Regions from separate parts of the Pseudarthrobacter sp. C1 genome, predicted to be linked through region 1. Evidence: predicted binding sites of a transcription regulator. Region 1 holds the regulator's gene; each other region holds the start of a gene.

Region 1 (7,803 bases):
GCAGGCCGTCAGCCCCGCGCGAATACTTCACCAATCACCGGCATTCGGCACTATTCTGGAACTGCCGAATCTTCAAAGGAGACCATGACCAGCCAGCCCAACACCGGATCAGATCCAGCCGCCCAGGACATGAGTCCTGCGGAAATCCAAGCTGTCATCGACCGGATTCTCTCCAAGGACGTACCGGCCAGGAGCCTCAGCGCGCCAGGCGGCGGTGACGAGGGCCGGGACGGGAAGGCAATGCTCGGCAAAGCCCAGGCGATTTCCCGCCTGGACGAAGAACACACAACGTACGACGGCGACCAGCAGGATCTTGAGGAACGCCGCGCCCTGCGCCGAACGGCCGGGCTTTCCACCGAACTCGAAGACGTCACCGAGGTTGAGTACCGGCAGCTGCGCCTGGAACGCGTGGTCCTGGCCGGGCTCTGGTCCGAGGGGACCCTGGCCGACGCCGAGAACTCGCTGCGGGAGCTCGCAGCCCTCGCAGAAACTGCCGGTTCCGAGGTCCTGGACGGGCTGGTCCAGCGGCGCGACAAGCCGGATCCTGGAACGTTCCTCGGCTCGGGCAAGGCCTTGGAGCTCCGGGACATCGTGGCGTCCACCGGCGCGGACACCGTGGTGGTGGATGCCGAGCTCGCTCCCTCCCAGCGCCGAGGCCTGGAGGACATCGTCAAGGTCAAGGTCATCGACCGGACAGCCCTGATCCTGGACATCTTTGCCCAGCACGCCAAGAGCCGCGAAGGCAAGGCCCAGGTGGAGCTGGCCCAGCTGGAGTACCTGCTGCCGCGCCTGCGCGGCTGGGGTGAGTCGATGTCCCGCCAGGCCGGTGGCCAGGTGGGCAGCGCGGCTGCCGGCATGGGTTCGCGTGGTCCCGGTGAGACAAAGATCGAGCTGGACCGCCGCCGGATCCGCACACGGATGGCCAAGCTGCGGCGGGAGATCGCCGCGATGAAGCCGGCCCGCGAGACCAAACGGGCCAACCGCCGTCGTAATGCCGTGCCGTCCGTAGCGATTGCCGGGTACACCAACGCGGGCAAGTCCTCGCTGCTGAACCGCCTGACCGACGCCGGTGTCCTGGTGGAGAACGCCCTGTTCGCCACCCTGGATCCCACCGTCCGCAAAGCGGAAACCGCGGACGGCCTGGGCTACACCCTGGCCGACACCGTGGGGTTCGTCCGTTCACTGCCAACCCAGCTGGTGGAAGCGTTCCGCTCCACGCTCGAGGAAGTTGCGGACGCGGACCTGATCCTGCACGTGGTGGACGTTTCGCACCCGGATCCCGAGGGCCAGATCGCCGCAGTCCGCAAGGTCTTCAGCGAGGTGGATGCCCGGAAGGTGCCCGAAATCATCGTGCTCAACAAAGCCGACGCCGCTGATCCGTTCGTGGTGGAACGTCTCAAGCAGCGCGAGCCGCGGCACGTGGTGGTCTCGGCCCGCACGGGGGAAGGCATCGCCGAACTGCTGGAGGCAATCAGCGACGCCATTCCCCGGCCCGGCGTCAAGCTGGAACTGCTCATCCCGTATGAGCGCGGAGACCTGATCAGCAAGCTTCACGACTCCGACGCCGAGATCATCAGCGTCGACCACGTTGAAGCCGGCACCAGGGCCGTCGTGATGGTCCGGGAAGGCTTCGCGGCTGAACTGGAACCCTTCGTCAGCAATGACTGAGGCCGTGGCAGGAGAAGCCACGGAAACGGCCGGCGAGCAGTTCGTGATCGAACTGCTCGACCGGGCCGTGGCGGGCATGGGCGGGCAAAGCCGTGCCGGCCAGCATGAGATGGCCAGGCAGGTGGCCCGCGCCATCGAAACGGGGGACCACCTGCTGGTCCAGGCGGGGACCGGCACCGGCAAGTCCCTGGCCTACCTCATACCCCTCATCGCGCATGCACTGCAGAGCAACAAGCCCGCCCTGGTGTCAACGGCCACCCTGGCCCTCCAGACACAGATTGTGGGCAGGGACCTGCCCCGGCTGCTCAAGGCCATCACCCCCGCCCTGGACAGGCCGGTCAAAGTGGCCCTGGTCAAGGGCCGCTCCAACTACGTTTGCCGGCACAAGCTGGAAGGCGGCTTCCCCAGCGAGGAGCCGGCCGAAGGCCAGCTTTTCAGCCTGGGCGAGGACACCAGCGTCCCGCATTTCGCCGCCGCCGTGGGCGGCCCCTCGTCCCAGCTCGGCAAGGAGGTGGTGCGGCTGCGGGAGTGGGCGGAGAAGACCGCCACCGGCGACCGGGATGAACTGCTGCCGGGCGTCACGGACCGTGCCTGGCGGCAGGTTTCGGTGACGTCCATGGAGTGCCTGGGCTCCCAGAAGTGCCCCATGGCTGCGGAATGCTTCAGCGAACTGGCGCGCCAGGACGCTGCTGAAGCGGATGTTGTGGTCACCAACCATGCGATGCTCGCCGTCAGCGCGTTCGAAGGCCTGGCCGTCCTGCCCGAATATGACGTGGTGGTGGTGGATGAGGCCCATGAACTCCAGGACAGGGTTACCGGGGCGGTCTCCGGCCAGCTCTCGGTGGCCATGGTCCACGCCGCTGCCGCCGGTGCGCGGAAGCACACGGCCATCACCGTTGACGCGTTGAACGCCGCAGCCGCCAACTTGGAGCTTGCCCTGGCAGGCGTGCCGAACGGGCTGCTCCCAAACGGGCTCAATGATGAACAGCTGGACTGCGTGGACCAGCTGCGGGATGCCTGCCGGGCTGCCCTCTCGGATTCAAAGGGGGACAGCAGCGCCACGGCCGACGGCGGCAGGCAGCTCGCGCGGTCGCGGCTGCTGCTCATCCTGGAACTTTGTGAACGGCTCCTGGCAGCCCGGGAGAACCGCGAAGTGGTGTGGTTTTCCCGTGCCAGTTCCTTTGACCCTGCACAGGGATTCTCCCCGCCGGACGAGACCGCTCCTGCGTTGATCAACATCGCGCCGCTGTCCGTTGCCGGGAGGCTGCGCGAAGGACTCTTCGCCGGCCACACGGTGGTGCTGACCTCCGCGACGCTGGCCATCGGTTCCGCGTTTGAACCTGCCGCGGGCGGACTGGGCCTGGTGGGTGACGGCGCCCCGAGCTGGACAGGCGTGGACGTGGGATCACCCTTCGACTACCCAAAGCAGGGCATCCTCTACGTGGCCGGGCACCTGCCGAAGCCCGGCAGGGGTGCTTCCCCGGAAGCACTGGACGAACTGGAAGCCCTGATCCGTGCTTCCGGTGGCGGGGCGCTGTGCTTGTTCTCGTCCCGGCGTGCGGCAGAGGAAGCGGCCGAGGCACTGCGCCCCAAGCTGGGGATGACCGTCCTCTGCCAGGGTGACTCCACCATGACCGGCCTGGTAAAGCAGTTCGCCGACGAGCCCGATACCTGCCTGTTCGGGACCATGTCCCTTTGGCAGGGCGTGGACGTCCCCGGCGGCTCGTGCCGGCTTGTGGTGATAGACCGCATCCCGTTTCCGCGGCCGGACGATCCCCTCATGACGGCGCGCTCACGGGCAGTAGCCCAGGCAGGTGGAAACGGCTTTATGTCGGTTTCGGCCACCCACGCCGCGATCCGGCTCGCCCAGGGGGCAGGCCGGCTGATCCGTTCCACGGGCGACAGGGGAGTGGTGGCCGTGCTTGACTCCCGGCTTGCCACTGAACGCTATGCAGGGTTCCTGCGCGGGGCGCTGCCGCCCTTCTGGTCCACAACAGACCGGAAGACGGCGATTGCCGCCCTGGAGCGGCTGGCCCGGGAAGACGCCTGAGGCCGTCTCGCTGCAGCGGGCGGAGTTTCCCTGCTACAGCGAGCGGAGTACCGACACAACCTTGCCCATGATGGTGGCGTGGTCCCCGAGGATGGGCTCGTACTGGGTGTTCTGCGGGAGCAGCCACGTGTGGCCGTCGCGCTGGCGGAATGTCTTGACGGTGGCTTCGTCATCCAGGAGCGCGGCCACGATATCCCCGTTGGCCGCATCCTGCTGGCGGCGGACCACAACCCAGTCGCCATCGCAGATGGCTGCATCCACCATCGAATCCCCGGCTACCCGAAGCATGAACAGTTCCCCCTGGCCCACCAGTTGCCTGGGGAGCGGCATCACGTCCTCCACCAGCTGGTCGGCAAGGATGGGGCCGCCTGCGGCGATCCGGCCCACCAGGGGAACCATCGCCGTGTCCAGGGCGGTGGGCAGTTCGGTGACAGTCGCTGCACCGGGTGAACGGACGGCGGACGCCTGGCTTGCCGGCTTTGCGGCTCCGCCGTCCAGGGTCAGCGGCATCAGGACTTCCATGGCCCGCGGCCGCTTGGGGTCGCGGCGGAGGTAGCCAAGCTTCTCCAGCTGGGAAAGCTGGTGCGTCACGCTCGAAAGGCTCGCCAGTCCCACGGTGTCGCCGATCTCCCGCATGGACGGCGGGTACCCGTTTTCGTTGACCGAGCGCTGGATGGTTTCGAGGATCTTCTTTTGCCGTGGAGTCAGGCCCTTGGCGGTCCTCTTCGGTTGCGCGGTTGCCCTGCCCCCGGCGGCTGCTGCTGCCATATTCGCCAATGCCTTTCGGTTCCGCCGGGCCTCTCCATGGCCATGCCCTGGAAGTTCCCGCCCCTAAATGTCAGACCCTGCTGATCGACTGTCCAGGTGGTTGTTCTTTGGTTCAAAGCTAGGCCAGCCGCATTGCTTTTTCAAACATTTGTTCTAGCGAGTCTCGACAATGTTCGTTGATAGGTGCTAAAACAGAGAAAGCAAAGTTCGAATATATGTTCTACTCATTGCCCTGGTCATTCGAAGACTACGTCGGAAAAGGTCCGGCCGGGGGCGGAGGGAAGGACGTCCGGGCAGCACAGTACGGTCCAGGAGGGCTCAGATCATGTCAGCTACATCTGTTTCGCGGGGTTCACGCCACCAGCTGCTTTCGGTGCAGCAAATCCTGTCCCAGGCGGACAATCGGCAGGCCGGACGGCCTGCGCCTCTTCCGCCCCTTCGCCTGACCCGTCGTGGTCGCATCGTGCTGATCGGCATTCCGCTGGTCCTGCTCGCTGCCCTGCTTCTTTCGCTGGCAGGCTTTTTCAATGCCCCGGCCAAGGCGTCGGAGTCTGCGACGGATCTTGCAACGACGCCCACTGTCACAGTCACGGTCCAGCCTGGCGAGTCACTGTGGGGCATTGCGGCCGGTGTCGCACCGGAGCGTGATCCGCGGGACGTTGTGGCGGACATCGTGCAGCTCAATAACCTCCCGGCCGGCGCGGTCTTCCCCGGCCAGCAATTGTTCGTGCCCGCAAGTTAGGACCCGGCATTTTGCCTCTCCAAGGGGCGGCAGGGCGCGGCGCTCCGGGAGCGAACAGGAAACCGTCACATTTTCCGGTGTCCGGCCCGGGCACTAAACTGTTCAGGTGAATGACCAGCTAGAGCGCCTGAACCGGCTTCCCCTCCGCAGCAACCTCCGCGGGCTTACGCCCTATGGCGCGCCCCAGTTGGACGTTCCAATCCTCCTGAACGTGAATGAAAACACCCACGGGGTTCCGGCTGACGTCAGGGCGGCCATTAGCGCAGCGGTGTCAGAAGCGGCAGCAGGACTCAACAGATACCCGGACCGGGAATTCACCGACCTGCGGAAGGCGTTGGCGGAGTATCTGGGGCACGGGCTGGATGAATCCAACCTTTGGGCGGCCAACGGCTCCAACGAAGTCCTTCAGCAGATACTCCAGGCCTTTGGCGGCCCAGGACGTACAGCGCTCGGATTCCCTCCCACGTACTCCATGTATCCCCTGCTGGCCAGCGGAACGGACACGGAATACATTGTGGGCGAGCGTGCCGGCGATTACGGTCTCAGCGCCGAATCGGCGGCGCGGCAGGTCAAGGAGCTGCAGCCCAACATCGTCTTCCTGTGCTCACCCAACAACCCCACGGGAACCGGCCTCGGGCTGGACGTGGTGGAAGCCGTCTACGAGGCCGGCGAAGAAAGCCAGTCCATTGTCATCGTCGATGAGGCATACCACGAGTTCGCGCATGACGGAACGCCCAGTGCGCTGACTCTGCTGCCAGGGCGGGAACGGCTGATCGTCTCAAGGACCATGAGCAAGGCGTTCGCCTTGGCAGGCGCCCGCCTCGGCTACATGGCGGCGGCCCCCGAAGTGGCCGACGCGCTGCGGCTCGTCCGTCTCCCGTACCACCTCTCCGCCATCACGCAGGCCACCGCCCTCGCCGCCCTCCGGCACCGGGAGGCGCTGATGGCGGATGTGGAGGACATCAAGAAGCAGCGCGACCGCATTGTGTCCGAGCTGCTCAGGATGGGACTCAAGCCTGCCGCGTCAGACTCCAACTACGTGTTTTTCGGCGGCCTGGAGGACCCCCACCAGGTGTGGCAGGAACTGCTGGACGCCGGTGTCCTGGTCCGCGACGTAGGAATCCCCGGCCACCTCCGCGTCACAGCCGGAACTGAGACCGAAACCACAGCTTTCCTCACCTCCCTTGAAAGCATCCTTGCCCGCCAGGCCAAGCTTCCCGCCTAGACTGGAAGAACCGGCGCTGGACGCCTCGAACCACCCCTTCTGCCCAAAAGGACCCAAGCATGAGTACCACCGGATCGAATGTTGCTGCGGCCCGCACCGCGCGCATGGAACGTGCCACCAGTGAGTCCTCTGTGCTCGTGGAAATCAACCTTGACGGTACCGGCACCTCGGACATCGACACGTCGGTGCCGTTCTACGACCACATGCTCACGGCGCTCTGCAAGCACTCCCTGATCGACATGACCGTCAAAGCCACCGGTGACATCCACATCGATGTCCACCACACGGTGGAGGACGTAGCCATAACCTTCGGTGAAGTGCTGCGCACCGCCCTGGGGAACAAAGCCGGGATCCGCCGGTTCGGAGAAGCCACCGTTCCCCTGGACGAAGCGCTGGCGCACGCCGTCGTCGACGTGTCCGGGCGTCCCTACCTGGTACACGGCGGCGAGCCTGCCGGCCAGGAGTACCACCTGATCGGCGGCCACTTCACCGGGTCACTCACCCGCCACGTCTTCGAAGCAATCACCCTGCACGCCGGCATCTGCCTGCACATGAACGTCATCGCGGGCCGGGACCCCCACCACATCGTCGAAGCCCAGTTCAAGGCCTTCGCCCGGGCACTGCGCGCAGCAGTTGAACCCGATCCGCGCGTTGAAGGAATCCCCTCCACGAAGGGTGCGCTGTGAGCGGACAGGTCCTGAAGGACGGTGCCATCATCGATCCCTCGGCCTCCCGGAAACTCCCCTCGCCGGAAGGCAAGCCCACCGTCACGGTCCTGGACTACGGTTCCGGTAACGTCCGGTCCGCCGTGCGCGCCCTCGAACGCGCCGGCGCGGAAGTCATCCTGAGCTCCAAGCCCGAGGACGTCCTGAACGCCGACGGCCTGGTGGTTCCCGGTGTCGGTGCCTTCGAAACGGTGATGCGTGAGCTCAAAGCCGTCGACGGGATCCGCCTCATCGGCAGGCGGGTGGCAGGCGGCCGGCCGGTCCTGGGGATCTGCGTTGGCCTCCAGGTGCTCTTTGAGGCGGGCGTCGAACACGGCACGGAGGCGGAGGGCATCGGCGAATGGCCCGGCAAGGTTGAACTCCTGCCGGCTGACGTGGTGCCGCACATGGGCTGGAACACCGTGAAGGTGCCTGAGGGATCCAAGCTGTTCGCCGGCGTCGAAAACGAGCGGTTCTACTTTGTGCACTCCTACGGGGTGCAGGAATGGAACTTCGATGTTGTGCAGCCGCGCATGGCTGCACCCCTGGTCACCTGGTCCGAGCACGGCGGACCATTCATAGCAGCGGTCGAAAACGGTCCGCTGTGCGCCACCCAGTTCCACCCGGAGAAGTCCGGCGACGCCGG
Region 2 (7,803 bases), on a different contig from region 1:
GATCCGGGCCTGCTCCACGGTGACCAGGCCGTGGTGCGTTACGTCCTCGCCCCGGTGGAGCCGCCGGATCACCTCAACGCATTCCTCCAGCCGGCGCTGCCGCGTTTCCTTGGGCGGCCACGCGTCGCCGGTGATGTGCTCATTCATGTTCTCGCCGCTGCCGGGTGCCATCCAGAACCGGCCCGGGAACATGCTGGCCAGCGTGGCGGAAGCGTGGGCAATGATGGCCGGGTGGTAGCGCTGGCCAGGCGCCGTCACCACTCCAAACCGGAGGCCGGTGGTGGCCAGCGCGGCCCCCAGCCAGGACCAGGCAAACCCGGAATGCCCCTGCCGGGCAGACCACGGCTCGATATGGTCCGAGCACATGGCGGCATCGAATCCTGCCCGTTCCGCGTGCTGGACGTCTTTAAGCAGTTGCCCGGGACTGATCTGTTCGTGCGAGGCGTGGAAGCCGACAGTAACCATCGTTAACCTCTACCGTCCGGGGAGGTGTTGTGTCGAGGGGTCGCGGGGCTTCCTGTGTCCAGGGGGCGCGGCGCCTGTCCGGCGGCCGGTCACTTGTCAGATAACTTTGGACTTGTAGTACTGCGCTGCCCCGGACTCGCGCGCAGGCCGCGGAAACGGAAGGAAGTACCCCTGTGGGCGGTGTGCTGATCGGCCTGGCGGTGATCGGCGTCGTCATTGCGGTGGGGTACATCGCCGCACGGTGCGGCCTGGGCGGTGAGCACACTGTCTCCGCACTGACCCGCACTGCCTTCTTCATCACCAACCCCGTCCTGCTGTTTACCGTGGTGCTGGAATCGGACCTCACCGTGGTGTTCTCGGCCTATGTGCCGCTGGCGCTGATCACGGCAGCCGCCACCGCACTGCTGTACGTGCTGGCCAGCCGGTTGTGGTTCCGGCGGCCGCTGGCGGAAACCGCCGTGGGCGCAATGGCCAGTTCCTATGTCAACGCGAACAACATCGGCATCCCCATCACGCTGTATGCCCTGGGCGACGCGACCCCCGTGGCGCCGGTGCTGCTGGTCCAGCTGCTCCTGTTCGCCCCGCTGGTCCTCACCCTGCTGGACCTTTCCGCGGCCGGCCGGGTCTCGCCGCGCCTGCTGCTCACCCAGCCCTTCCGGAACCCCATGATCATCGCATCCCTGCTGGGGGTGGTCCTCGCAGCGTTCCGTGTGGAACTTCCGGAACCCGTGATGGCACCGCTGGACCTCCTGGGCGGAGCCGCCGTCCCCGTGGTGCTGCTGGCCTTCGGCATGTCCCTGCACGGGACCCGGATGCTCCAAAGCGGCGGCCACACTGCGGAAATCCTCACTGCCACCGCGCTGAAGTCCGCGGTGATGCCCGTGGTGGCCTTCGTCGTCGGCCGCTTTCTCTTCAACCTGGACCAGCACATGCTCCTGGGCGTGGTGCTGATGGCGGCGCTGCCTTCGGCCCAGAACGTGTTCCTGTTCGCCGCGAAGTACGGGCGGGCCGTTGCGGTGGCCCGGGAAACCATCCTGCTGTCGACGGCGGCCGCGGCCCCGGCGCTGATCCTCATTGTGTGGCTGCTGGCCGGGTGAGCGCCGGTCTTCCGGAAGCGGCTGCCGCCCGGCAAGATGGGGCACATGGAACTTCCCGTGATGCCGCCGGTCCCGCCCATGCTTGCGAAGGCCGTCAGCGGCATCCCGGAGGGGGAGCTCAGTTATGAACCCAAGTGGGACGGGTTCCGGTCCATCATCTTCCGCGACGGCGATGAGCTGGAGATCGGCAGCCGCAACGAAAAACCAATGACCCGCTACTTCCCGGAACTTGTCGAGGCGCTGAAGGAGAACCTGCCGCCACGCTGCGTGGTGGACGGCGAGATCATCCTGATCGGTTCCTCCGGCGACCGGCTGGATTTCGACACCCTCCAGCAGCGCATCCACCCCGCCGCCAGCCGGGTGAAGCTGCTCGCGGCGCAGACGCCGGCCTCCTTCGTGGCGTTCGACCTGCTGGCCCTGGGCGACGACGACTACACGGGCCGGCCCTTCACGGAACGGCGGGCGGCGCTTGAGAAGGCGCTCGCCGGCAGCAAGGCCCCGGTCCACCTCACCGCCGCCACCACGGACAAGGACACGGCGGAGCAGTGGTTCCGGCAGTTCGAGGGTGCCGGGCTGGACGGCGTGGTGGCCAAACGCCTGGACGGCAGGTATGAGCCGGACAAGCGTGTGATGTTCAAGACCAAGCACGAGCGCACGGCCGACTGCGTGGTGGCCGGTTACCGGCTGCACAAGAGCGGGCCGGATGCCATCGGATCCCTGCTGCTGGGCTTATACAAGGACGACGGCGGCCTGGCCAGCGTGGGCGTGATCGGCGCCTTCCCCATGAAGCGGCGGCAGGAACTGTTTGAACAGCTCCAGCCGCTGGTGACCACCTTCGATGACCATCCGTGGGCTTGGGCGAAGCAGGAGGAAGGCGAACGGACCCCGCGGAACGCCGAAGGCAGCCGGTGGAGCGCGGGCAAGGACCTGTCCTTCGTCCCGCTGCGCCCGGAACTGGTGGTGGAGGTCCGCTACGACCACATGGAGGGCGAAAGGTTCCGCCACACGGCCCAGTTCAACCGCTGGCGGCCGGACCGGGACCCGGAATCCTGCACCTACGCGCAGCTGGAGGAGCCGGTCAGCTTTGACCTGGCGTCGGTGCTGGAGACCGGCCGGCCGTAGTTGCTGCGAGGTTGCTGCCGAAACAGCCCATTTATAACCAGTAAAGGCCCGCCATTCCGGGGAATGGCGGGCCTTCCGGTCCCGAAACCGGGCTGGTGCGTTACTTCAGGCCGAGCTGCTTGGTGGGGGTCCTGAAGGATTCCTTGGCCGTGAGGGCGGAGATGACCGCGACGGAGCAGATGATGCCGGTAAAGATGCTGATCTGGACCCACCCGCCGGGCTTGATGCCGCCCATGGCCGCGACGATCGCCGGGGCGAAGCCTGCCATCAGGAAGCCCAGCTGGGTGCCGATGGCCAGGCCGGAGAAGCGCACCTTGGTGCTGAACATCTCGGCGTAGAAGGACGGCCAGACGGCGTTGGAGGCTGCGTAGCCGCAGGAGAAGAAGCCGATGGCTGCCAGGAACATCAGCGGCACGCTGCCGGATTCCAGGCTGAGCAGGAACACGGGGGTCAGCGCGGCACTGGCCACGGCACCGTAGATGAACACCGGCTTGCGACCGATCTTGTCAGCGAGCATGCCGAAGAGCGGCTGGGTGCCCAGTGCCACCAGGTTGGCGCCGACGACGAGCCACAGAGTGGTGGTGCCGTCCACGCCGGCAACCGTCTTGGCGTAGCTGATGGCGAGGGTGCCGAACACGGTGGAGACGGCGGCGATGAAGGCGCAGCAGATGACGCGGAGGACGTCGCGCCAGTGGCCCTTGAGGAGGTCGGCGACAGGGAGCTTGGAGATCTGCGCAGACTTCTGTGCTTCCTCGAAGGCCGGCGGCTCGTGCAGGGTGCGGCGGATGAAGAAGGCAACAACAACCACCACGGCACTCAGCCAGAACGGGATGCGCCAGCCGATGCCGTACTTGATCTCGTCCGGAAGGGCGAGCACGGGGATGAAGACGAGGGCAGCGAGGATCTGGCCGCCCTGGGTACCGGTGAGGGTCCAGGAGGTGAAGAAGGAGCGGCGGTTGTCCGGGGCGTGCTCCAGCGTCATGGAGGAGGCGCCTGCCTGCTCGCCGGCGGCGGAGAGGCCCTGGCAAAGCCGGGCCAGGACCAGCAGGGCCGGAGCCCACCAGCCAACGGTGTTGAAGTCCGGAAGGCAGCCGATCAGGAAGGTGGAGGCACCCATCAGCAGGAGAGTGAACATCAGGACCTTCCGGCGGCCCACCCTGTCGCCGAAGTGGCCCAGGATGACGGCGCCAACCGGCCGCGCCACGTAGGCGAAGCCGAAGGTGGCGAAGGACATGATGGCCGCGTTCGCGTCAGCATTGGGGAAGAAGACCGTGGGGAAGATCAGGGCTGCGGCGGAACCGAAGATGAAGAAGTCGTAGTATTCGACGGCGCTGCCCAGGAAGCTGGCGAGGGCTGCCTTCTTCGGCGTCCCGGCCGGGGCGGCGATGCCTGGCTCAGTGGACGGAAGTAACTGGCTCATGGAGTTCCTTAGATGTGACGACTTTGTCGCGGATGGATCAGGGGGCTCGCAGCCGGCGCGGCCTGGGGTAGGGGCTTGGCCCGGCACGGCTGGACGGTTGGGAAAACCCGAACAGTAGCCACATGGTGGGAGCTACTTGTGCGATACAGCAATGATGGCTGTGAGTGGAGTCACTTGTCAAGAAAATAATCATCATCTAGAAATAGCTCTCACTATGTGGCAACATCGAGGTATGAGTGTGAATCAAACCACAGCTGACGACGATGCAGCTGTCGACATCAAAGCGGACGCCAAGGCGGCCAAGGCGGACCGTACGGACATGGTGGGCAAGGCCCTGGGCCTCCTGGTCCTCCTGGGAGACGAGCCCCGCGGCGCGAGTGCCGCGGAAATCTCCCGCCGTGCGGACCTGCCCTTCAGCACCACTTACCGCCTGCTGGGATCGCTGACGCGGGACGGGTTCGTTGATTATGAACCGGACGGGCGCCGGTACCACCTGGGCCTGAGGATCTTCCAGCTGGGCCAGCGGGTCTCGAACCACCACGGCTTCGCAGGAACGGCCATGCCGGTTTTGCGCCGGGTGACCGAGCAGACGGGTGAGGCAACCATCCTGAGTGTCCGGGACGGCCACCACCACCTGACGGTGAACAAGGTGGACGGCCCGCAGATGTTCAGGGTGACCAGCGACCCCGGACACCTGGGCTCCCTCTCCACTACCGCCGTCGGCAAGGCCCTGGTGGCCTTCGCGGAGGATGCCGAGCGGGAAAAGCTGTTGGCGGAGCTTCCGCTGGAGCGGTTGACGGAAAAGTCCATTACGGACCGCGACGCCTTCCGTGCCGAAATCGAGAAGGTCCGGGCCCAGGGGTATGCGGTGATGGATGAGGAGAACGAGGCCGGCATGCGCGCCGTCGCGGTCCCGCTCCTCAACTCCCAGGGCCACGCGTTCGCCTCGCTGGCCACTGCCGTTCCTGTCTTCCGCCTGAGCCTTGAAGGCCTGGAGGCGCACGTTCCCCTGCTGCAGGAGGCCGCGGCGGAACTGGCCGCGCGCCTTCCGCAGCGGTGAGCCAGGGCGTGCCCCATCGCACGAATACCGCAGATTCAGGCCCATCTGTTCGTATGTAGAACAAGAGTGCGAGAAGTGAACATTTGTTATATCGTTATTCCAGTCACCTGCTGGCGGCGTGTGCCCGAGGGCAACGCCGGCCGCCCGGTGCCGTATCAAAGGAGCTGCACGGATGAGTAATCGAACTGAGTCCTACCTCGTGGGACTGGTCGGCGACGGCGTGATGCCGTCACTCACCCCGCCCATGCACGAACGCGAAGGTGATGTGCAGGGACTGCGCTACCTTTACCGGCCTATCGACCTCCTGGAACTGGGCCTTTCCGGGGAATCCGTGGGGGAGCTCCTCAGGAGCGCCCGGAACCTCGGCTTCAATGGCCTGAACATCACCCACCCCTGCAAGCAGCTGGTCCTGCAGCACCTGGATGAGGTTTCTCCGGACGCCCGCCGGCTGGGCGCCGTCAACACCGTGGTGATCGAGGACGGCCGGTTCGTCGGCCACAACACCGACTTTTCCGGCTTTGCCGCCGCACTGGCTTCCGGCCTCCCTGCCGCAAAGCTGGACCGCGTGGTGCAGCTGGGTGCCGGCGGTGCCGGTTCCGCCGTCGCCTACGCCCTGCTCTCCGCCGGTGTCCGCCACCTGGACCTCGTGGACATGGACGCCGCCCGCGGCGCCGCCCGGGCCGCTGAACTGGCCGGCTTCTTTCCGGACAGCACCGTGACGGCACGGACGACGACGGAGCTGCCGCGGCTGGTGCCCTTGGCCGACGGCCTGGTGCACTGCACCCCCGTGGGCATGGCCGCCCACCCCGGCGTTCCCCTCGACCTGGACCTGCTGGAGCCCCGGCACTGGGTGGCGGACATCGTCTACCGGCCCATCGAGACCGAACTTGTCCGCGGCGCCCGCGCCAAGGGCTGCGACGTGCTGGACGGCGGCCGCATGGCCGTGGGCCAGGCCGCCGACGCCTTCCGCATCTTTACCGGCCTCGAAGCGGACCCGGACCGCATGCGCAGCCACTTCCTGGAACTTGTGGCCGCAGAGGAGGTGGCTGCCTGATGCGCACCGGAATTGCCACCGTCTGCCTCTCCGGCACGCTGAAGGAAAAGATGCAGGCCTGCGCCATCGCGGGCTTCGACGGCATCGAGATCTTCGAACAGGACCTGGTCACTTCGCCGCTGAGCCCCGAGGACGTGCGGAAGATGGCCGCAGACCTCGGCCTGGGACTGGACCTCTACCAGCCGTTCCGGGATTTCGACGGCGTCACGCCGGACCTGCTGAAGGCCAACCTTCGGCGTGCTGAAGCGAAGTTCAGGCTGATGGGCCGGCTGGGCATGGACACCATCCTGGTCTGCTCCAACGTTGCCACGGCCACCATTGACGACGACGACCTCCGCGCCTCCCAGCTCTCCGAACTCGCGGAGCTGGCAGGGGAGCACGGCATCAGGGTCGCCTACGAGGCCCTGGCCTGGGGCAAGTACGTCAATGACTACGAGCACGCCTACCGCCTGGTGGAGATGGTGGACCACCCCAACTTCGGCACGTGCCTTGACTCCTTCCACATCCTCTCCCGCGACTGGGACACCGCGCCCATCGAGAAGATCAACGCGGAGAAGATCTTTTTTGTCCAGCTGGCGGACGCCCCCAAGCTCTCCATGGATGTCCTGTCCTGGAGCCGCCACTACCGCGTGTTCCCGGGCGAAGGCCAGTTCGAGCTCGCCAAGTTCATGGGCCACGTGGTCCGAGCCGGCTACGCCGGCCCGGTCTCGCTGGAAGTCTTCAACGACGTCTTCCGCCAGTCCGACGTCGACCGCACGGCCGTGGACGCCATGCGGTCGCTGATCTGGCTGGAGGAACAGAGTGCCAAATGGCTGTCAGGCACCGCGGAAGCCGCAGGCGGCAGCAGTGCTGCCTCCCGCCGTCGTTATCCCATGGAACTGGCCACCCTGCCCAAGGTGAACGAACCCGCCGGCTTCAACTTCGCCGAGGTCAAGGCGGACGACACCGTGCAGCTTGAGAAGCTCCTGGGGCAGCTCGGCTTCGAATTCGAGGGCCGGCACCGCACCAAGGACGTCCAGCTGTGGACCATGGGCCAGGCCCGCGTCATCATCAACGAGCAGGCGGCATCACACGCCGAGCCGTCCATCGCCGCGCTGGGTTTCGACGTCGATTCCCCCGTGATTGCCTCGGCCCGCGCGCAGCAGCTGAAGGCGCCCGTGGTGGCCCGCAAGGTCCAGGCGGACGAGGAAGTATTCCAGGGCATTTCCGCCCCGGACTCCACTGAGATCTTCCTCTGCCAGGGCAGCCCGGACGGCACGGCCGCATGGACGCATGAGTTCGGCGAGGGGCTGGAGCACCCGCGGGTGGCACGGAACGCGGTCATTGACCATGTGAACCTCGCCCAGCCGTGGCAGCACTTCGACGAAGCCGTCCTCTTCTACACCAGCGCCCTGGCACTGGAACCGCAGCCGTTCGCCGAAGTCCCCAGCCCCAGCGGGCTGGTGCGCTCCCAGGTCATGCAGACGTCCGACGGCGCGGTGCGGCTGGTGCTGAACCTGGCGCCGGTGCAGCAGGCCGCCGGGCAAGGTACCCAGAGCGTGCCCAAGACTTACCAGGAGCACATCGCCTTCGCCGTGGACGACCT
Region 3 (7,803 bases), on a different contig from region 1:
GAGGTGTCCACCTCGGCACGGATGCCTGCGGCCTTAAGCTGGTCGACGACGTCGAACATGTACTCGTTGAACGTTTCCGCCACCGGGATGCCCACCACCTGCACCGGGGCAAGCCAGGCGGGGAAGGCGCCGGCGTAATGCTCGGTGAGCACTCCCATGAACCGCTCAATCGATCCGAACAGTGCGCGGTGGATCATGACGGGCCGCTGGCGGGTGCCGTCTGCCGCCTGGAACTCCAGTTCGAACCGTTCCGGCAGGTTGAAGTCCAGCTGGATGGTGGACATCTGCCAGGTCCGGCCCAGGGCGTCCTTCGCCTGCACGGAAATCTTGGGGCCGTAGAACGCGGCCCCGCCCGGATCAGCGACAAGTTCCAGGCCCGATTCCTCGGCCACTTCGGCCAGGGTCCGGGTAGCTTCGTCCCAGGCGGCGTCGTCACCGACGAACTTCTCGGGATCCTTGGTGGAGAGCTCCAGGTAGAAGTCGTTCAGGCCGTAGTCCTTGAGCAGGTCCAGCACGAACGTCAGGGTCTTGGTGAGCTCATCCTTCATCTGCTCGCGGGTGCAGTAGATGTGGGCGTCGTCCTGTGTCATGCCGCGGACCCGGGTCAGGCCGTGCACCACGCCGGACTTCTCGTACCGGTACACCGACCCGAATTCGAACAGCCGCAGGGGCAGCTCACGGTAGGAGCGTCCGCGGGCCCGGAAGACCAGGTTGTGCATGGGGCAGTTCATCGGCTTGAGGTAGTAATCCTGGCCGGGCTTGCGGACTGTGCCGTCTTCATTGAGTTCGGCGTCCACGTGCATGGCCGGGAACATGCCGTCCTTGTACCAGTCCAGGTGGCCCGAGACCTCGTACAGGTGGCCCTTGGTGATGTGCGGCGTGTACACGAACTCATAGCCGGCCTCAACATGGCGCTGCCGGGAGTAGTCCTCCATCTCCTTGCGGATGATGCCGCCCTTGGGGTGGAAGACGGGAAGGCCCGAGCCGAGTTCGTCCGGGAAGGAGAACAGGTCCAGCTCAGAGCCAAGCTTGCGGTGGTCGCGGCGTTCGGCCTCGGCGATGCGCTCCTGGTAGGCCTTGAGGGCATCCTTGGTAGGCCACGCAGTGCCGTAGATCCGCTGCAGCTGCTGGTTCTTCTGGTTACCCAGCCAGTAGGCGGAGGACGAACGGGTGAGGGCGAAGGCATTGGAGATCAGCTTTGTGTTGGGCAGGTGCGGCCCACGGCAAAGGTCGCACCAGACGGTGGTCCCGTCCTTGCGCTCCACGTTGTCGTAGATGGTGATGTCGCCGGCACCGACCTCGACGTTGACGCCTTCGCCGGCCTCTGCGGCTTCGTTCTTCTTGCCCAGGAGTTCAAGCTTGTAAGGCTCGTCCTTCATGGCTTCGCGGGCCTCGTCCTCATTGACCACACGGCGGACGAACTTCTGGTTCTGGTTGATGATCTTCTGCATCATCTTTTCGAGGGTCTTGAGGTCCTCGGGAGTGAACGGTTCGGCAACATCGAAGTCGAAGTAGAAGCCGTCGGTGATGTACGGGCCGATGCCCAGTTTGGCGTCCGGGCGCAGCTGCTGGACGGCCTGCGCCATGACGTGGGCGGTGGAGTGGCGGAGGACGTTCAGCCCGTCCGGGGAATCGATGGTGACGCCCTCGACGTCGGCGCCTTCAGGCAGTTCCTGGTCCAGGTCCTTAAGCTCGCCGTTGACGCGGGCAACAACAACATCACGGCGCTCAAAGAAGAGTTCCGCACCGGTTGTCCCGGTAGTCACCTTGGTCTCTTCGCCATCGACGAGAAGGGTGATCTGCTGGGCATCTGACACGGGTGTCTCCTATTCAAAGTTAAGGCTTCATAGCTTGTGGCATACGGGGACCACAGCCAGCCATCGTCAATGCTATCGGTTCAGCTCAGGCCCGACCAACGCGGCGCACCCGAGGATCAGCCGCCGAATCCCGTGATGGCGAGGGTCCGGGTGATTCCGTCCAGGGGGTGCCGGGCCTCCGGTTCCTGCGCCTGGGACTCCTGGAACGGCAAGGTTTCGGCGCGGCTCAGGTCCCAGGCCATGCTCGCGCTCAGGCTGATTCCCCGCGGGCCGGTCCGCCTGGTGGTGCCACGGATCAGGAGCAGCCGGGTTCCAAAGAGGAGCATTCCTGCCTTTTCCTGGGCTTCATGGAAGAAGACCGAATCGATGCAGCCGGTGCCGTCGTCGATGCTGATGAAAACTACCCGCCGGCCGCCCCGCATGGGCGGCGTCTGGGTTGCCACGCGAACCCCGGCCACCAATACTTCCGTCCCGTTCCGCAGGCCGAGGAGCTTGTCCGCCGTGGTGACTCCCAGCCTGTTGAGCATCGGCCGGTGGCTGTCCATCAGGTGGCTGCTGACATCAACAGCCATCAGGTCGAGTTCGGCCCGCACAGTTTCCACCAGGGTAGGCGCCGGCAGCCCGGGCTTGACGTTGCGCAGTTCAACATCCCCCAAAGGCAGGGAGAGCTGACCCTCGATAACCTCCACGCCTTTCCGTCCGCTGCCGGCACCTTGGAGTTTTTGCAGGTGTTGGACAAGGTCCGCACGGTTTGCGTTGCCGCCTGCCTCCCGGTGAAGGGAATCAAAAGCGCCCAGCTGGGCCAGCCGCTTGATGCTGGGCTTGCTGACCCTGGACCGTGTCCTCAGGTCTGCGAGTGAGTCAAAGGGCTGGCCGGCAACGATCCGCTTAAGTTCTGTTGCGGACAATCCGTAAATGCCGTTCAGGCTTAGCCTGATTCCCAGCTTTCCTGCATCCGGGCCTTGCTCTACCCGTTCCACCCGGTATTCTGCCTTGCTGCGGTTGATGTCCAACGGGAGGATCGGGATGCCCAGGCGCCGTGCTTCCGCTACCAGCAGCCTTTTGGGGTACATCCCGGGATCGTGCTCCCACAGCCCGGCAAGGAATGCTTCGGGGTGGTGCGCCTTCAGCCAGGCCGACTGGTAGGTGGGGACTGCAAAGGCAGCACCATGCGCTTTGCAGAATCCGAAGCTTCCGAAGGCTTTCAAGGTTCCCCAGACGTTGTCCACCACAACGGGCGCGTAGCCCCTTTCCCGGGCCGCTTTGCGGAAGAACTCCTCCACGCCCAACTCAAGGACCTCGTTGCCCAGGGCACGGCGGAACTCGTCCGCACGTGCCAGTCCGCAGCCTGTCATGACGTCGAAGGTCTTCAGGATCTGTTCGTGGAAAACGGTGACGCCGTGGGTCTCCGCGAGCACCGGTTTCAGGTCCGGATGGGGGTACACCTCGGGGGCGAATCCGTGCCTGTGCTCAAGGAAGGGCCGGACCATGTCCGATTTCATGGGGCCGGGGCGGAACAGTGAAATATCGATGATGAGGTCGTTGAATTCCCGGGGGGCCATCTTGCCAATGAGCTCACGCTGCCCGGGCGATTCAATCTGGAAGCAGCCCAGGGTGTGGGTGCTCCTGATCAGTTCAAAGGTGGCTTCATCGTCCAGCGGGACGGCATTGAGGTCGATGCGCCCGTTGTCGGCAATGTAGTCGGGACCGGTCCCGTCCGGACCAGGTGAATGCCTTCCGGCTGCCACCACTTCTTCCTTGGAGGGGTGGATGCGGATGACTTCCCGCACGGCAAAAGCCATGGCGCTCTGCATCCGGACCCCAAGGACATCAAGCTTGAGCATTCCCATGGGATCCATGTCGTGCTTATCGAACTGGCTCATGGGGAGGCCAAGTCCGCTGGGCTGCACAGGAGTGCGGTCCAGCAGGGTTGCGTCGCCAAGGATCACGCCGCAGGGATGCATGGAAATATGCCGGGGCAGCCTGTCAAGGCGTTCCGTCAGGTCCACCAGCAGATCAAGCTGCTGGTTTCCATCCAGGTCCCGCTGTTCCACCCGGCCGGCGAACTCCCGGAGCTCAGGTTTTTCCTGCAGCGCTTCACGGAAATTGCGGGCAGAAAAGCGCCACAACTGCTTGGCAATCTCCCCCACTTCGTCGCCGTCCATGCCCAGCGCCATGCCGGCGTCCCGCACTGCGCCCCTGGCCCGGTAGCCATTCTGCATGCTCATCAGGGTGACCCGCTCAGCACCAAAGCGCTCAAAAATCCGGTGGTAGACGTTGTGCCGCTCCGCGCTTTCAACGTCTATGTCAATATCCGGAAGGGTTGCCCGGTCCTGCGACAGGAAGCGTTCGAAAATGAGGTCATGCTGCAGGGGGTTCACCTGGCTGACGTCGATCAGGTAATTGACCAGGCTTGAGGCGCCGGATCCACGGGCTGCTGCCCGCACTCCCATTTCCTGGATCATGCGGGAGACCTCGGCAACTGTCAGGAAATAGGAGGAGAAGCCGAGGTTGCGGATGATGCCCAGTTCGTGATCGAGCCGGGAGCGCATCCTTTGTCCGGCAGTGCCGGTAATTCCCGGGAAGCGCCTGGTGATTCCAGCCTGGCACCGCTGGACCAGTTCAAGGTGCGGATCCTGGCTGATCCCGATGACTGAAGCTTCCGGCACCACGGGCTGCTTCCACCCCATGTCCGTGACCGGATCAATCCTGCAGAGGTCCGCCAGCGCCTCGGTCTGCGCCATCAGCTGCTTGAGGTCCGCTGCACCATAGCCTGCCGCAGAAATGATCTCCTTGCCCAGGCGGAGCATCTCCGCGGAGGATTTAAGCCAGCCTTGGCCTGTTGGCTGCAGCAGGGGCTCTTCCGCGAGTTGCGGCAGGGATTTCAGGGTGCGGGCTGAGTCGAGCACATCCGCGGTGGGCGCTCCGTCTGCAGCGCAGTACCTTACGGCGTTTGTCAGGATTGCAGGAACATGATGCTCTTCTGCCAGCTTGAGCATGCGGACAGCATGGGCGGTACTCAAGGGCTTTCCGGGTGCGCTGAGCTGGGAAACTATCTCGGCAACCAAAGTGCCTGCGGGCATGGCGTCCAACCATTGCTTGAAGAGGGTGCGCGGACGAAGGTAGCGCCGCCCGCCCATGGCGCGGCCGACGTCGGAATCAGGCCCGACCAGGACAGTCAGCACCGGTTTCAGGGTTTGGGGATCGAGGGTTCGGGAGGCAAGTTCGGCCCTGGTCACGGCGGCTGGAACTGTTCCCCCGGATTTCCCGGAGGTGCGGGCATGGGCATCTGATATCAGCCTGCAGAGCGCGCGGTAGCCCGCCCCGTTGTTGTTGCCCCGGGCCAGCACTACCACCCTGCCGGCAAGCTGGGTGCGGTGATCGCCGTCGTCGTCAAATACCGCAAGGTCAACACCCACAATGGGATCGATGCCCGCTCCCATGCATGCCTTGAGGTGTTTGATGGTTCCGTACATGCCGTCACGGTCAGTGCAGGCAAGGGCTGTTGCACCGTCAGCGGCGGCGGCCTGCGCCAGTTCCTCTGGCCAGGAGACGCCGTAGTGCGCACTGAAGGCAGTGGAGACGTGAAGATGGGTGAAACTCATGCTGTCCTGGGCCGGAGTGCGTCATGGATGCGCAGCAGCCGCCAGCGGCCGCTTTGGATATGCCTGGTGAGGTCAAGCGTCAGGGTTTCTTCCGGCTCCTGGACTCCACGGACAGGGTGGTCAGGCCGCACCTGGACCCGCCAGATTTCGTGGTCCACCAGTCCGCGGCCGCTGCCAAGCGGAGCGCGGCTTTCTTCCGCCCACCATTGCCGGCGTTCGTACCAGCGCACCGGTTCAGCACAAACAGCATAGGAACGTCCTGCCCACAGCAGGCGCTGCGGCTCGCCGTCGGCGGTGCACTCGACGTCCACGGATTGGCTGAACATGCCCATGGCGCCTCCCGGATCTCATCTGGCTTATTCGAATACTTGTTCGAATAGGCCCAGTCTACCCCTGCCCTGAACGTGCGCAAAGAAGGTTCAGGGGAAGGACTGAGGAGAATGGCGCGCAAGGGTGGACGGACCGATCGACAGGGAGCAGGATGGTGCCATGAGCACCCAAGACGCACTTCTTAAGCAGGCAAGCATCTCAACCCAGGACTCCACCGTGGTGGCCACGTTCAATATAGACGGCACCATCCCGGCGTCCGGTGCTTACGTGGTAGGTCTGGTAGGGGCTACTCCGGACTATTCAACACAACGGCGGCTATGCATTGAGTTCATGAACGGGGAGGCGATTGCCTTTTATTCATTCAACCGTGAACAGGGAGTCGAAGAAGACTACGACCTGTCCGGTGTGACCCACTCCGACAGCACCATTACGGGCAGCTTTCCCCTGGCGGCCTTGAACGGCCTTGGCAAGGGGCATGTCATGTCAGCCTTCAGCGAGGCCGAGGGCAGGGAATTCCAGCACGGCGTCCCCGTGGAGGAACACCTCTAAACAAGGGCTTGCGGGCAGTTCAGCTGTTCCCTTTGTGGACCCGCATTTCCAGTTCGATGAAGCCGGAGATCATTGCCCGGTACGTGGACTCCACAATGTCCGGGTCGATGTCTTTTTTCTCGGCTGCCGAGCGGACATGCTCAATGATCCGTTCCACGCGCCCGGGCGCACGGACCTCGGCGTCATCACCCTTGAGGGTTCCGGCAATCCGGATCAGCCGTTCCCGGCGGGCGATGAGGGTGACAATCTGCTCATCCACCTCGTCGACAGCAATGCGGACCGCAGCGAGCTGTTCCTTGTCGGCCAAAGCATCTCGATCATTTCCTTGAATTGTCGCCATCGTCTGACAGTATCGAAGCATGCAGCCCAGAGTCGACTTCATCTCACTAGGTGTCCGCAGCGTTTCCGCCTCCCGCGCGTTCTATGTGGACGGCCTTGGCTGGCCGGTCCACCGTGAACTTGAGGGTGATGTTGTGTTCATCCAGGTGAACCACGGTTTGGTGCTGTCCCTGTGGGACGTGCGCCAGATGCAGGCTGACGCCGGCGTCAGTCCGCCCGGTCCGGTTCCCTGCATCACGCTTAGCCACAACCTTCCGTCCACTGAGGACGTGGACCGGGTCATGGAAGAAGCGGCCGCGGCGGGGGCTGCCATCATCGCGGAGCCCATCACCCAGCCGTGGGGCGGGTACAGCGGATACTTCGCCGATCCGGACGGCTTCCGGTGGGAGGTTGCCTACAACCCCGCCTGGAGAGTGGACGACGACGGCGCGGTCACCGTATAGCGCTTGCCGCGGGTCCGCGACGGACTGCTAGAAGAGGGCCTCCACGGGCCGGATGAGTTCCGGCCCGTTGTTCCGGACGTTGCCGACTTCTTTTCCCACAGAGTCCACGCGCCAGTCCGCCGCCACGTCCTTGACCCCCGCCCGCACCAGGTCCACCAGGCCGGCGGCGTCGTCCGCGGCTGGGTCGAGCCATGCCCGCATCGTGGCTTTGTCCATCGGCAGCGGCACGCGGTCATGCAAGGCCGTCAGTTTTCCAAACACCGTTGACTCGCTGCCCGGCGGCGGGGTGTCAGTGGTCAGGATGGCCGTGGAGAGCATCCAGCCGCCCGGCTCCCCCGCCGGCCACGCGGGATCCTTCCACCACTCATAGAGCCCTGCGAAGACCAGGCCCTTACCCCCGTCCGGATGGACATAGTACGGCTGCTTCGACTTTCCCGGCCCCTGCTTCCATTCGTAGTATCCATCTGCCGGGACCGCACAGCGGCGCGACCTGGCGGCCTTGCGGAACGCCGGCTTCTCAAGCACGGACTCACTGCGTGCGTTGATCATCCGCGAGCCGATGCCCGGGTCCTTGGCCCAGGACGGGACCAGCCCCCACCGGGCAACATGGAGCTGGCGCACCTGCCTGGCAGCCGGCCCGTCATCCACCAGGCGTTCAAGGACGATGGGAACGTCGTCCGTCGGGGCGACATTCCACGACGGAGGAATGTTCACCTCGTC
Region 4 (7,803 bases), on a different contig from region 1:
TGTATAGCGGAAAAAACCTGGGCAGCCGGATGGCCGCTTCCAGGACGCACCGGTAGCCGGCCACCAGGGCCTGGGAGCTGAGGGCGTCCATGGACTGGGCCCGGGAGATGCGGGGCACCAGTTCCAGGGCAAAGGCGGTCACCCCGGCCTCGGCGAGCGCTTCAACCGTTGGGAGTTCGGACGACGGCGATGCGAGCCCCACCGTAACGGCTCCCCTTTTCAGGGAGCGGGCGGTTTCCGGGTCCAGGGGCCGGACGTGGGCCAGGACATCCAGTTGGGCCAGGTCGAGTTCACGGACGAGGTGCACACCGGCCTGGGTGTATGCCAGGTCCGGATACCCTGCCGCCGCACCGGCATCTTCCTCCAGGAGTACCTCGACGCCGAGCGCCGCCAGTTGCTTCACCGTTTCCGGTGTGGCCGCCACACGCCGTTCACCCTCCCGGCGTTCCCGCGGTATGCCCAGTTTCACCCGCCAACTCCCCTCGCTGCAGTAGCTCGCGGCAGGGCCTCACGGGTGGCGCCCGACCGGCTGACCGGCGGGAACGTCGCGGAGCGGCTCTGCTGCACGTAGTTGGCTAGAGTCTATGGCTCAAGCCGCGGCGGCGGGAGTGGCCTGCCGGGCGTTGCGGTAACGATTCGCCTGTCAGGCCGCCCAGGGCCTGGGTGCGGGGACTCGTGCGCCGTGCCGGGCCCGCCAAAGTCGAGGGCAATCCGCCGAGCCGTCTCCATGAGTCGGGGGACGACGGTCTTTTCGACTTCGGCGGCGGAGGCCCGGTGGGTCTGCAGCGACACGTTGGCTGCGGCAACAATGTCGTTGCCGCGCCAGACAGGTACGGCCACGCCCCGCAGGCCCTCCTCCAGTTCCTCGGACACCATGGACCATCCCCTGTCCCGGGCTGCCTCAACTTCGGCACGGAGGTGCTCCACGCTGGCGACCGAACGGTGGGTATAGCGGTGCAGCTGGACCGCTTCGAGGTACCGATGGAACTCAGGCTCCGGCAGTCCGCCAAGGAGGACCCTGCCCATGGAGGTTGCCCAGGCCGGGAACCGGGTGCCCACGGTGATGGTGACGCTCAGCAGCCGAGGCGACGGCACGCAGGCAACGTAGACGACGTCGGCACCCTCCAGGATGCACAAAGCCGTTGTTTCGTTCAGGTCGGCGGCCAGATTCTTGAGGTGGGGCTCAGCCACACCGGGGAGCGTCAGGCCGGCCAGGTAGGACCTGCCAACATCCAGCGAGCGGGCGGTCAGCTCATAGGCGGGACCGTCGGCGCGGAGGTAACCGAGGTCAGCCAGGGTCATGAGGAAGCGCCGCGCGGAGGCCCGTGTCATGTCGGTGCGGGCTGCAACCTGGGAGACGGTGAGCCGCGGATGGTCCGGCGTGAAGGCGAGCAGGACGTCAAAGGCCTTCTCAACCGACTTCACAAAGTAGGCTGCCTGCTCTTCCATGACCTGCGCGTTCCTTCCTCGCCGCCCTGGCTCGGCCCTGTGGGCCTGTGGCCCGGGCCAGGCCTGTTAGATCATATCCTTCAGTGGGCGTCCCTCAGCTGCTCCAGCGTTTCCGCAAGCAGGGGATTGGCCCGCCCGCCCAGGCCCAGGAGGGGAACCATCGCGACGGCCTGCTCACGCAGGTGGTCCCAGCCGTCCACCACCCGTGCGCCGAGTTCACGGGCGCGGGCAATAGTTCCCGTGACGTGGCCGGCGTAGACGAAGTCGTAGACCAGGGCATCGGCAGCGAGCGGTCCCTCGCCCCATACGGGCCGGTCGGACCTGCCTTTACCGATGGGCGTGGCGTTGACAATGAGGGAGGCTTCCGCGGCCAGGCCCGGCGCCTGCTCCCAGCCGACGCTGCGGGCATCCATCCCGAACTCCCCGGCAAGGCTGGACAGTTCCTCCGTGGCACGGGGATCCCGGTCGGTAATGGTCACCGTGCCGGCCTGCCCCCGGAGTGCGATCAAAGCCGCCCTGGCCGCTCCTCCGGCCCCCAACAGGAGGGCATGCCGCTGGGGCCCGCTGCCCAGAAGAGCCCGCACCGCCGTGACGTCGGTGTTGTGGCCGAACAGCGCAGTCCCCTTCCGCAGCAGCATGTTGCAGGCACCGCTTAGTCGGACTTCTTCAGTGGCCTTGTCGGCGGCTTCAGCTGCCCAGTGCTTGTGGGGCATGGTCACGTTCGCGGCGATGATGTCCGGTTCCCGCAGACGGTTCCGCACTCGGTCCATGCCGCCCTGCGGTGGCACGTCCCAGGCTTCGTACGCCCAGGGGATGCCGAGCCGGCGGAGCACGGGATTCCATACCCGGGGCGACATTGCCTCTGAGGCAGCGGAGCCGATCAGGAACAACCGGGCCGGTGGCGTGGGGTCTTCCATGTGATGCCTTTCGTGTCCGTGTCATCGCGCTGCCGGGAGGGCTGCGGGCGGAGGCGTTGTGATCGGCCTCACCACCTAGTATGCTCTTATAAAACGCATTGCGCACATATGTTCGATATGCGTACAAATCCACGATAAACCCAACGCCTTCAGCGTGGAAGGATCACCGGAATGACGAACATCGCAGCAGGCACCGAGGCCCAGACACCTGCCGAGGCCGAACGGCAGCTCAAGCGCGCCAGGAAAGCGGCCCTGGCCGCGTTCCTTGGCGGGGCACTCGAGTATTACGACTTCTTTATCTACGCGACCGCAGCGTCGCTGATCTTCTCCAAGATCTTCTTTCCCACTGGAGACCCCACGGTGGCGCTCATCGCGTCGTTTGCCACCTTCGGCGTCGCCTATGTCGCCCGGCCCTTCGGTGCTGTCGTCTTCGGCCATCTGGGCGACAAAATCGGCCGCAAGAACACACTGGTCCTGACCCTCGTGCTCATGGGCGCTGCCACCTTCCTCATTGGGATCCTGCCGGACTTCAATAGCGCCGGCTACTGGGCACCCGCGCTGCTGGTTCTGCTCCGGCTGATGCAAGGACTCTCAGCAGGAGCGGAAACCGCCGGCGCATCTGCCCTCTCCACCGAGGAAGCTCCCGAAGGCCGTCGCGGATTCTTCGCCAGCTTCGCCATGAGCGGCATCTCCGCCGGCATCGTCCTGGCATCCCTGGCCTTCCTTCCCGTGGCCGCCATGAGCGAGGCCGACCGCCTCGCCTGGGGCTGGCGAATCCCCTTCTGGGGATCCATCATCGTGCTGATCGTCGCGTACCTGGTCCGCCGCTCGCTGGAGGAACCTGAAGTCTTTGAGGAAAAGCACGACCACGGCGAACTGGTGAAGCTCCCTTTCGCCAAGATGTTCAAGACCCACCCGGCCCAGTTCTTCCAGGTGGCCCTGATGTCCTTCGAAACCGTCACGAACACGTTCATGCAGTCCTTCGGCCTCGCCTACGCCGTCACCGTGGGCGTCCCGGCATCCACCATGCTCTGGGTCAGCATCCTCGGAAACGTCCTGGCCATCGGCACGCAGCCGCTCATGGCCCATTTCTCGGACCGGTTCGGCCGGCGTCCGGTGTTCATCGCCGGCGTCCTCGGATCCGGAGCCATGATCTTCGTCTACTTCTCGGTGATTTCCACCGGAAACATCCCGATGATCTTCCTGACCAGCACGCTGATCACGGCCGGCACGTACGCCATGTCCAACGCGATCTACCCTGCTTGGTTCTCCGAGCTCTTCAATGTCAAGGTCCGGTATTCCGGCATGGCCATCGGGCTGCAGATCGGTATTCTGTGCGCCGGCTTCACCCCGCTGCTGGGCACGGCCCTGGTGGGCGCGGACAAGGCCAACTGGGGTCCCGCCGCGTGGATCGTGGCAGGCTCCTCCGTCCTCGCGGTAGCCGGTGCCCTGTGGGCCCGCGAAACGAGCAAAACCCCGCTTCGGCAGCTGGGCAACCACGTACGGTAAGTGCCGGGCAACAAAAAGGAAGAGGCCGACGGCGGGAAGCACCCGCCGTCGGCCTCTTTCAGTTTGAGGACGGAAGGGGCGTGGTCAGCCCCGGGCCGTGAGGTCGGCCGAGATCAGCTTTGCGGTGGCGACGATTTCCTCGGCAACCGATGAAAGGTAGGCGTCAGGGTCCGGCTTGGCAGCCACGGACTGGGCCTGCAGGGACACGTTCACTGCCGCCACCACCTTGGATCCGTCGTAGACCGGCGCGGCCACGGACATCAGGCCAAGTTCGAGTTCCTGGTCCAGCAGGCACCAGCCCTGGGACCGGACCGTGTCCAGGACAGCCAGGAGCTCTTTGACGCTCCCCAACGCGCGTGGGGTCAGCGGCTTGATGTCGGCGGCGGAAAGGTACGCCTTGAGGTCGGCAGGGGACAGCGCGGCCAACAGCACCCTCCCCATGGAGGTGGCATAGGCGGGGAAACGGGTGCCCACGGTGATGCCTATGGTCATGATGCGACGCGTCGTCACGCGCGCGACGTACGCGATGTCGGTGCCGTCCAGCACGGCGGCGGAGGTGGACTCACCAAGCTTCAGCGACAATTCCTCAAGGTGCGGCTGGGCCAGCTGCGGCAGTGACAATCCGGACAGGTACGCGTACCCCAGCTGGAGCACCTTGGCCGTGAGCGCGAACGTCTTGCCGTCGGTCCTGACATAGCCCAGCTCCACCAGGGTGTGCAGGAACCGCCGCGCAGTGGCGCGGGTGAGGCCGGTCCGGGCAGCCACCGCGGTGAGGGTCATGACCGGATGCTCCGTATCAAACGCGCGGATCACCGCGAGCCCGCGGGCCAGGGACTGGACATACTGGTCACTGGCCTGCGGGGCCCCCGCTGCTGCGTCGGTCATGGTAACCAATCCTAGGGGCCTTTACGCTGCCGCCGCGGCCCTCAGCGGGACGGGGACCAGCTCCTGCAGCTCCTCGAGGGTGCAGCCGAAGGTTTCCCGGACGGTGACCCCGTCGGGGCCGGTGAGGAAGACGGCTTTATCTGTGTAGACGCGGGTGACGCAGCCGACGCCGGTGAGCGGGTAGGTGCAGGACTCCACGATCTTGGAGCCACCTTCGCGGGTCAGCAGGGTCATCATGACGAACACGTCTTTGGCGCCGGTGGCGAGGTCCATGGCGCCGCCGACGGCGGGGATGGCACCGGGCGCCCCGGTGTGCCAGTTCGCCAGGTCACCGGTGGCGGAGACCTGGAACGCGCCCAGGACACAGATGTCCAGGTGTCCGCCGCGCATGATCGCGAACGAGTCCGCGTGGTGGAAGTACGAGGCGCCCGGGAGTTCGGTGACCGGGATCTTGCCGGCGTTGATGAGGTCCTCGTCGATCTCGTCGCCCTTGGCAACGGGGCCCATGCCGAGCATCCCGTTCTCCGTGTGGAGCGTGATGTTCTGTTCCCCGGTGAGGTAGTTGGATACCAGGGTGGGCTGGCCGATGCCCAGGTTCACGAACGATCCCGGGGCGATGTCCCTGGCCACGAGCCGGGCGAGGTCCTCCCGGCCCAGGGGTGTGGCGGAGGTCTGGAGGGTTGTTGCGGTGCTCATCTCAAGCGACCTTTCCTGCAGGGGAGGCGGTACTGGCCGCGGGCACGCGGACCACAGTGTTGACGTAAATGCCGGGGGTCACCACGTTTTCCGGGTCCAGTCCCCCGACGGGGACGATCTCGGAGACCTGGACGATGGTCTGCCTGGCCGCGGCGGCCATGATCGGACCGAAGTTCCGGGCCGTCTTGCGGTACACAAGGTTGCCCTTGCCGTCGGCCTTCAGTGCCTTGATCAGGGCGACGTCGGCGTGGATAGGGGTCTCGAACACCTGGCCGCGGCCGTCGATGATCCGGGTTTCCTTGCCCTCGGCCAGCATCGTGCCGTACCCGGTGGGGGTGAAGAACCCGCCGATCCCGGCCCCGGCGGCCCGGATCCGCTCGGCCAGGTTGCCCTGCGGCACGAGTTCGAGTTCGATCTCGCCGGCCTTGTACTTGGCGTCAAAGTGCCAGGAATCGGACTGCCGCGGGAAGGAACAGATCATCTTCTTCACCCGGCCCTCCTTGATCAGCAGCGCCAGGCCCTGATCGCCCTGGCCGGCGTTGTTGTTGACCACGGTCAGGTCCGTGGCGCCGCAGTCCAGCAACGCGTCGATCAGTTCGAACGGCTGGCCGGCGTTGCCGAACCCGCCGATCATTACGGTGGAACCGTCCTTGATGCCGGACACGGCCTCGCGGACAGAATCTACAAAAGTCAGCATGCGCTTATGCCTTTCCTGTGCTGGTGCCTGCAGAGGCGGTGACGTTTTCGAGGACCACGGCCAGGCCCTGGCCCACGCCGATGCAGATCGCGGCCACGCCCCAGCGTTCCCCGGAGGCCTGCAGGCTCCGGGCGAGGGTGCCCAGGATCCGGGTTCCGGACGCACCCAGCGGGTGGCCCATCGCGATCGCGCCGCCGTGCCGGTTCACGATTTCGTGGTCGATCCCCCAGGCGTTGATGCACGCCAGGGACTGCGCGGCGAACGCTTCGTTAAGTTCGACGGCGCCCACCTGGTCCCAGCCGATCCCCGCCTTGGCAAGGGCCTTGTTCGCCGCCTCCACCGGGGCGTACCCGAAGTACTGCGGATCGTTCGCGTGCGCGCCGCGGCCCGCGATCCGGGCCAAAGGGTCCAGCCCCAGCAGCCCGGCGGCAGCCTCGCTCCCCACCCAGGCCGCGGAGGCGCCGTCGGACAACGGCGAAGCATTCCCCGCGGTGACCGTGCCGTCCTCGGTCCGGAACACCGTCTTCAACCCGGCCAGCTTCTCCGCCGACGAGCCGGGGCGGATGCCCTCATCCCGCACCAGGTCCGTGCCCGGAACCGGTGCCACCAGGTTGTCGTAGAACCCCTCATCCCACGCAGCGGCGGAGAGGTTGTGGGAGGCCGCGGCGAACTCGTCCTGCGCTTCGCGGGTCACCCCGTACTTCTCGCGCAACCGTTCCGTGGCCTCGCCGAGGGAGATGGTCCACTCCTTGGGCATGGCCTTGTTCACCAGCCGCCAGCCCAGGGTGGTGGAGGCCAGGGTCATGTCTCCGGCCGGGTAGGGTTTCTCCGTCTTGGGCAGCACCCACGGCGCCCGGGACATCGATTCGGCGCCGCCCACCAGCATCAGGTCGGCATCACCGGCGTTGACCTGGCGGGAGGCGATAATCGCGGCGTCGAGTGAGGACCCGCAGAGCCGGTTGACCGTGGTGCCCGGGACGGACACCGGCAGCCCCGCGAGCAGGGTGCCCATCCGGGCGATGTTCCGGTTCTCCTCGCCGGCGCCGTTCGCGTTGCCGAACACCACCTCATCAATCCGCTCGGGATCAAGCCCCGGGGCCCGCTTCACGGATTCCTTAATGACGTGCGCGGCAAGGTCATCCGGGCGGACGGCGGCAAGGCCGGACCCGAATTTGCCGAACGGGGTGCGCACGGCGTCGTACACAAAAGCCTGGTTCATAACTCGTTCCTCTGGTTTGCGTCTGGGTTTCCCAACTAGGTAGCGCTAAGTGTCGTTTTCGGGGGTCAAAACGACACTTCGCGCTACCTAGTTGGGTTGGGGTTCGTCGGTGTGTGTGTTGTCCATTGCGGCGTTGTCCAGTGCAGTGCTGTCCATTGCATGGAAGACCTCTTGGGCTGTCTTGAAGGCCGTGTTCGCCGAGGGGACGCCACAGTAAATGGCCGTCTGGAGCAGGATTTCCTTGATTTCGTCCCTGCTGAGGCCGTTCCGGACGGCGGCCCGGATGTGCATGGCCAGCTCTTCCCAGTGCCCGTGCGCCACCATCGCGGTGATGGTGACGGCGGAGCGCATCTGGCGGGAAAGGCCGGGCCGGGTCCAGATGCCGCCCCACGCGATCCGCGTGATCATGTCCTGGAAGTCCTCGGTGAACT

What was found. The regulator LexA, encoded in region 1, represses DNA repair genes until DNA is damaged. The targets are predictions, from matches to a motif close to TCGAACANNTGTTCGA.
Region 2: a site for LexA is predicted at 5,240-5,255, ahead of U7114_RS16590 (shikimate dehydrogenase). Genes of this name have one in related genera too.
Region 3: a site for LexA is predicted at 5,783-5,798, ahead of U7114_RS08495 (DUF6504 family protein). Genes of this name have one in related genera too.
Region 4: a site for LexA is predicted at 2,467-2,482, ahead of U7114_RS16650 (shikimate dehydrogenase). Genes of this name have one in related genera too.

What each region holds. Positions count from the first base shown of each region.
Region 1 is NZ_JAYESK010000007.1:41,114-48,916, reverse strand. It holds gene hflX (GTPase HflX) at 85-1,668, shown strand; gene U7114_RS13060 (ATP-dependent DNA helicase) at 1,661-3,718, shown strand; gene lexA (transcriptional repressor LexA) at 3,752-4,486, opposite strand; gene U7114_RS13050 (LysM peptidoglycan-binding domain-containing protein) at 4,812-5,228, shown strand; gene U7114_RS13045 (histidinol-phosphate transaminase) at 5,335-6,453, shown strand; gene hisB (imidazoleglycerol-phosphate dehydratase HisB) at 6,513-7,139, shown strand; gene hisH (imidazole glycerol phosphate synthase subunit HisH) at 7,136-7,803, shown strand, end outside.
Region 2 is NZ_JAYESK010000011.1:32,506-40,308, forward strand. It holds gene U7114_RS16565 (TIGR03885 family FMN-dependent LLM class oxidoreductase) at 1-465, opposite strand, end outside; gene U7114_RS16570 (AEC family transporter) at 639-1,562, shown strand; gene U7114_RS16575 (ATP-dependent DNA ligase) at 1,608-2,684, shown strand; gene U7114_RS16580 (MFS transporter) at 2,785-4,104, opposite strand; gene U7114_RS16585 (IclR family transcriptional regulator) at 4,337-5,164, shown strand; gene U7114_RS16590 (shikimate dehydrogenase) at 5,337-6,218, shown strand; gene U7114_RS16595 (bifunctional sugar phosphate isomerase/epimerase/4-hydroxyphenylpyruvate dioxygenase family protein) at 6,218-7,803, shown strand, end outside.
Region 3 is NZ_JAYESK010000004.1:175,568-183,370, reverse strand. It holds gene thrS (threonine--tRNA ligase) at 1-1,817, opposite strand, end outside; gene U7114_RS08500 (DNA polymerase III subunit alpha) at 1,934-5,422, opposite strand; gene U7114_RS08495 (DUF6504 family protein) at 5,419-5,754, opposite strand; gene U7114_RS08490 (hypothetical protein) at 5,912-6,301, shown strand; gene U7114_RS08485 (chorismate mutase) at 6,321-6,641, opposite strand; gene U7114_RS08480 (VOC family protein) at 6,661-7,083, shown strand; gene U7114_RS08475 (SOS response-associated peptidase) at 7,111-7,803, opposite strand, start outside.
Region 4 is NZ_JAYESK010000011.1:44,560-52,362, reverse strand. It holds gene U7114_RS16660 (Re/Si-specific NAD(P)(+) transhydrogenase subunit alpha) at 1-469, opposite strand, end outside; gene U7114_RS16655 (IclR family transcriptional regulator domain-containing protein) at 583-1,449, opposite strand; gene U7114_RS16650 (shikimate dehydrogenase) at 1,530-2,366, opposite strand; gene U7114_RS16645 (MFS transporter) at 2,538-3,875, shown strand; gene U7114_RS16640 (IclR family transcriptional regulator domain-containing protein) at 3,960-4,760, opposite strand; gene U7114_RS16635 (3-oxoacid CoA-transferase subunit B) at 4,782-5,456, opposite strand; gene U7114_RS16630 (3-oxoacid CoA-transferase subunit A) at 5,458-6,153, opposite strand; gene U7114_RS16625 (thiolase family protein) at 6,158-7,372, opposite strand; gene pcaC (4-carboxymuconolactone decarboxylase) at 7,460-7,803, opposite strand, start outside.